Regions from separate parts of the Serratia sp. LSHTC3 genome, predicted to be linked through region 1. Evidence: predicted binding sites of a transcription regulator. Region 1 holds the regulator's gene; the other holds the start of a gene.
What was found. Region 1 encodes CRP, which controls carbon source genes, mostly activating them, when cyclic AMP is high. Its sites were predicted from a motif close to ATGTGANNNNNNTCACAT; they were not measured.
Positions count from the first base shown of each region.

Region 1 (3,104 bases):
CGCGGTGACCGGTTCCAGCGGCGCCGGCACCACCACCACCAGCGTGGCGTTCCGTAAAATCTTCCAGCAGCTCAAGATCCGCGCCGCCGAACTGGAGGGCGACAGCTTCCACCGCTATACCCGGCCGGAAATGGACGCGGCGATCCGCAAGGCGCGCGATCTGGGCAGACACATCAGCTATTTCGGCCCCGAGGCCAACGACTTCGGCCTGCTGCAGCAGAGCTTTATCGACTACGGCAAAAACGGCACCGGCCGTTCGCGCAAGTACCTGCACACCTACGACGAAGCGGTGCCCTACAATCAGGTGCCGGGCACCTTCACCCCGTGGGAGCCGCTGCCGGCGCCGACCGACGTGCTGTTCTACGAGGGGCTGCACGGCGGCGTGGTTACTGAGCACCATGACGTGGCCAAACACGTCGATCTGCTGGTCGGCGTGGTGCCGATCGTCAACCTGGAGTGGATCCAGAAGCTGATCCGCGATACCGGCGAACGTGGCCACTCCCGCGAAGCGGTGATGGATTCGGTGGTGCGCTCGATGGAAGACTACATCAACTACATTACGCCGCAGTTCTCGCGCACCCACATCAACTTCCAGCGCGTGCCGACGGTGGACACCTCCAACCCGTTCGCCGCCAAGGCCATTCCCTCACTGGATGAAAGCTTCGTGGTGATCCACTTCCGCGGGCTGGACCAGATCGACTTCCCCTACTTGCTGGCGATGCTGCAGGGATCGTTTATCTCGCACATCAATACGTTAGTGGTGCCGGGCGGCAAAATGGGGCTGGCGATGGAGCTGATCATGGCGCCGCTGGTGCAACGGTTGCTGGAAGGCAAGAAGATCGAATAAATGCGTTGAGCGCGGCGCCGGCCGCGCTCCGCCTCGATTACGCCGGTTGGCGGATCTCGAAGCTGTGGGTTACCGTGGCGGCCTTGTTGAGCATCAGCGCCACCGAGCAGTATTTCTCCGCCGACAGGTTCACCGCACGTTCGACGATCTTGTCGGTCAGATCCTGGCCGGTCACGATGAAGTGCAGGTTGATATGGGTGAACAACCGCGGGGCTTCTTCGCGGCGCTCGGAGGTCAGCTTCACCTCGCAGTCGCGCACGTCGTTGCGCCCCTTTTGCAGGATGGATACCACGTCGATCGCGCTGCAGCCGCCCACCGACATCAGCACCATCTCCATCGGGCTGGGCGCTTTATCACCGGCGTTGCCGTCCATCAGCACCTGGTGGCCGGAGGCCGATTCCCCCAAAAACGTTAACCCTTCCACCCACTTAACTCTTGCCTGCATTCTGGTCACTCCGGTTGATTTCTTAAAATCAGAGTACGCTTTCGCATAGAAACAGGCAACGTAACCTGATGCTAATCATGCTGAAGCGAGACAACACGAGACACCCGCCTTACTCTGTGCTACAAACAGAGCCGCAATAAATCTTTCCGGGACACTGCATTTCAGGGAAACGCCCAGAGAAAGGCTCCTTTACCGGTATGTTAACAGAATGTAGCTTGCAGCGCTTACGGCAAGTTAATATGCTAGAGCGACAGCGTATTTTTATGACACGCCTCAAAACTTGCCGGTAGCCCTCGCTCATAACTGCGGCTACAGGCGGGTTTTACAGGGAACTCTGACCCCTGTGACACAAGGCAGCGATAACAACAGAGGATAACAGCGAATGGTTCTCGGCAAACCGCAAACAGACCCTACTCTCGAATGGTTCCTGTCTCATTGCCATATCCACAAATATCCATCGAAGAGTACGCTGATTCACCAAGGTGAAAAGGCCGAAACGCTTTACTACATCGTGAAAGGCTCCGTCGCGGTGCTGATCAAGGATGAAGAAGGTAAAGAGATGATCCTGTCCTACCTCAACCAGGGGGATTTCATCGGCGAGCTCGGATTGTTCGAAGAAGGCCAGGAGCGCAGCGCCTGGGTTCGCGCGAAAACCGCCTGTGAAGTGGCCGAAATTTCCTACAAGAAATTCCGCCAGCTGATCCAGGTGAACCCGGACATCCTGATGCGTCTGTCCGCCCAAATGGCGAGCCGCCTGCAGGTCACCTCCGAAAAAGTGGGCAACCTCGCCTTCCTGGACGTGACCGGCCGCATCGCGCAAACCCTGCTGAATCTGGCGAAGCAACCTGACGCCATGACTCACCCGGACGGCATGCAGATCAAGATCACCCGTCAGGAGATCGGCCAGATCGTCGGCTGCTCGCGTGAAACCGTTGGCCGTATTCTGAAAATGCTGGAAGATCAAAACCTGATTTCCGCCCACGGCAAAACCATTGTCGTCTACGGCACCCGTTAATCCCCGAAGAAACGGCGCAGTCTGCGCCGTTTTTTTATCTGCTCTCTGCCATGTGGCGCCGCCTGATCTACCACCCGGAAATCAACTACGCACTGCGACAAACGCTGGTGTTGTGTCTGCCGGTGCTGTTCGGCTTGTTAATAGGCCAGCTGCAGCTCGGCCTGATGTTCTCTCTGGTGCCCGCCTGCTGCAATATCGCCGGTCTGGACACGCCGCATAAGCGCTTCTTTAAACGGCTGATCGTCGGCGGCTCGCTGTTCGCCTTCAGCAGCGTGCTGCTGCAACAGGCACTGCTGTGGCACGTGCCGCTGCCGGCGCTGATGCTGGGCCTGGCGCTGCTGCTCGGCATCACCGGCGAAATCAGCCCGCTGCACGCCCGGCTGTTGCCGGCGGCGCTGGTGGCCGCCATTTTCGCCCTCAGCACGGCCGGCACGGTACCCCTCTGGCAGGCGCCGCTGCTGTACGCGATCGGCACCGTCTGGTACGGCTTATTCACCTGGTTCTGGTTCAAGCTGTGGAAAGAACAGCCAATGCGCGAGACGCTCAGCCAGCTCTATCTGGAGCTGGCTGACTATTTCGAAGCCAAATACTCGTTGCTGACCCAGCACACCGATCCGCAAACCGCGCTGCCGCCGCTGCTGGTGCGCCAACAAAAGGTGATGGATCTGATCAGCCTTTTATACCAACAGCTCAATTTCCTGCCGCACGCCAACAACCTCGAACAAAAGCGCCTGCAGCGCGCCTTTCAGGTGGCGATGGATCTGCAGGAGCACATCACCGTCAGCCTGCATCTGCCG
Region 1 covers NZ_JBXUNP010000007.1:22,781-25,884, forward strand. Annotated here, with positions in the region: gene AC2CGI_RS21465 (phosphoribulokinase) at 1-847, shown strand, start outside; gene AC2CGI_RS21470 (OsmC family protein) at 885-1,292, opposite strand; gene crp (cAMP-activated global transcriptional regulator CRP) at 1,675-2,307, shown strand; gene AC2CGI_RS21480 (YccS/YhfK family putative transporter) at 2,358-3,104, shown strand, end outside.

Region 2 (3,104 bases), on a different contig from region 1:
CTTATCGTTATCGTTCTTGAAATCCTGATACTGACGGTAGGCGCGTTCCACCTGTTCTTCGATGGTCTCCACCGCTTCCGGCAGCAGGCCGTGCAGGTTGAAGTGGCTACGTTCTTCCTCGGTGAAAGCGCTGCCTTTGTTCAGCAGCGGAAATTCCAGCAGAATTGGGCCGGCGTAAGGGATGTAGAGCGGGCGTTTGCTTTCGTATTCTAGTTCCATCAGTTTTACTCTTCACGTATCAGATAACTTTATTGCCGACGATCCTAAAAGATAAAGAGCAGATGTACAGCATTTGTTGCCAGATGATGAACCAGGTTGGCGTAATTATCGACAATCAAATGATTTTTTAACTAAAGAAAGTGTCTCTGGCGGCGTCGGGGCATTGTATTTGGCGGGCGGGGCTGTTAGCGGCGGAACCGGATGGCTCCGCCGTGGTGCGCTTAGAAGGCGGCGCGGCTGACGTTCTGGCAGCCCAGCGCCGCCAGGGTGGCGCGGGTGGCGTCCCACTGGCTGAGGATCGCCTTCTGCGGCTCGGCCAACACGGCGCGGCGGATGTTCAGGCAATCGCCGCCGGAGAGGTTCAGCAGGATCAGCGCAGCCTGCAGCGGCGGCAGGCTCGGGTTGAAAGCGGCGTTTTCTGCATAGCGGCCGGCGTAGAGGCTGCCGTCCTGCGTTTCCAGCGCTACGCCGCTGTGGGCGTTGCTGTACGGAGCATGGCTCTGATTGGCCGCCGCCAGCGCCGCCTGCGCCAGCGCATCGTCCAGCGCCAGCCGGTGGCCGTGATCGACCTTGTCCATCAGCAGCGAAGCGATATCCAGATCTTTCGGGCCGAAGGCGTCCGGCAGATAGTCCGCCAGCGTGGCCGGCGCGCGGCCCGGCAGACGGATCTGCAGCTCGCCGCCGCTGTTCAGTTCATTCATAAACTGGCGGCAATGGCCGCACGGCGTGTAGTTGACGGTGACCGAGGCCAGCGCCGGCTCGCCGCGCAGCCAGGCATGGGTAACCGCGCACTGCTCTGCATGCACGGTTTGCTGCAGCGGCGCGCCGCTGAACTCCATATTGGCGCCGAAATAGAGGTTGCCGCTTTGCCCGCGCGCGATGGCGCCGACGTGAAAGTGCGATATCGGGGTTAACGAGCAGGCCGCCGCCAGCGGCAGCAGCGCGAATGCCAGCGCATCATCGTCCAGCCCGCAGCCTGTGCGGATCGCCGCCGCTTGCTCGGCCGTGAACATCGCCGGAAAGTCTGGCGCGTCCAGATAAGGCCGCAGGGCGGATTGCAGTGTCGCGGGCAGTGCGCTGAAAGCGGTGTGAAAACGCGGATGCATAGAAAGTCTCTCTACGGGTTAACGGGATAACATTCTAGGCAGGCCAGAGACATTAAAGTGTGACTAATGTCTCTTAATTGATGAAATTAATGCAATGAAATACATAAATGCGAGATGTATCGCAAGTTTCACCCTGTTCAGCCGAACAGGCGCAGCAGCACCGGGAACAGGAACGGTGCCAGCAGCGAGGTGATGATGCCGCAGATCACCAACGCCAGCGAGCCGAAAGCGCCTTCCTGGTAGTCCATCTCGGCGCAGCGTGCGGTGCCCAGCGCGTGGGATGCCGTGCCCATCGCCAGGCCGCGCGCCGAGTGGGTGGTGATTTTCAACAGGTTGAACAACGTATGGCCGAACACGGCGCCGAGGATACCGACGAAAATGACGCAGACTGCGCTGATCGCCGGAATGCCGCCGAGCGAGTCCGCGACGGCCATGGCGATCGGCGTAGTGACCGATTTCGGCAGGATAGAGGCGGCGATTTCCGGCGTGGCGCCCAGCCACAGGGCGATGGCGCCGCCGCTGATCATGGCGGTCAGGCTGCCGATGAAGCACACCGCGATAATCGACTTCCAGCGCGCGCGGATCTGGTGCAGCTGCTCATAGAGCGGGAAGGCCAGCGCGACGACCGCCGGCTGCAGCAGATCGTTGAGGATTTTGCTGCCCTGAAAGTAGCGTTCATAGGGAATACCGGTGAGCAGCAGCAGCGGGATGAGCACCGCCATGGACACCAGCAGCGGGTTGAGCAGCGGCATATTCAGCTTGCGCGCCAGCCAGCGCGCGGCGAAATAGACCGCCAGCGTCAGCGGCAACGACCACCAGATTTCATGGATCATGAATTGCCCTCCGTGTCGTCGGGCTTGCCGGCGATGCGGCGCTCGCGATGAAAATAGTGTGAGGTATAGCCGACCACCACCAACACCATCAGCGTGCTGATGAGGCAAGAGATAACCAGCGGGCCCAGATGCGCGACGATCTGGTCGTAGTATTTCATCACCCCGACGCCGATCGGCACGAACAGCAGCACCATATAGCGGATCAGCAAATGGCAGCCGGGTTTAACCCATTTGGCCGGCATAATCTGGGTAGAGAGCAGGGCGAACAGCAGCAGCATGCCAATGATGCTGCCGGGAATGGCGAACGGCAGCAGCGCCGCCACCGCGTTGCCGACGAACAGACACAGGTAGATAAGGAGCAGGGCCCTCAGGTATTTCCAGCACAGTGTGAGCACGTTGGCCATTGTCTTTTCCCGTTTAACTGATGTATTCATCATACAATTAAACTGTGAGCCATGCCACAGATCGCACCATGAATTCTCGCTATGGGTGCTATGCCCGAGCGGCGGGTTGACAGCCCGTATAGGCCGCTGCCTGCGGGATCAGCGCGCGTTTTCGGCCGTTGCCGCAGAACGTTCCGCCAGCCGGTGGCCGAGGAAGAAAAACAGCAGGCTGAGCAGGGCGGCGACGATCAGCATCACGAACATCAACGGCGGCGCGGCATAGCTGAGCAGCACCCCGCACAGCACCGGGTTGATGGCGCCGCCCAGCGCGCTGAGGTTTTGTACTCCATAGTAACTGCCTTTCAGGTGCGGCGGCGCAATAAAGTCGATGAACATGTATTCCACCGGGATAACGATGATCTCGCCTAAGGTAAACACCGCCATCGCCGCCAGCCACAGCCAGACCGCCTGGCCGGCCGCCATGAAACCGAGCAGCCCGACGATGAAAAATAGCGTGCCCAGCACCAGCCAGCGCAGCATGTTTTCCTGGCGCATGCCGCGGC
Region 2 covers NZ_JBXUNP010000002.1:300,427-303,530, forward strand. Annotated here, with positions in the region: gene AC2CGI_RS08700 (NAD-dependent malic enzyme) at 1-219, opposite strand, end outside; gene cdd (cytidine deaminase) at 441-1,325, opposite strand; gene AC2CGI_RS08710 (CidB/LrgB family autolysis modulator) at 1,463-2,158, opposite strand; gene AC2CGI_RS08715 (CidA/LrgA family protein) at 2,155-2,562, opposite strand; gene AC2CGI_RS08720 (MFS transporter) at 2,701-3,104, opposite strand, start outside.
Region 2: a site for CRP is predicted at 1,383-1,400, ahead of cdd (cytidine deaminase). Genes of this name have one in related genera too.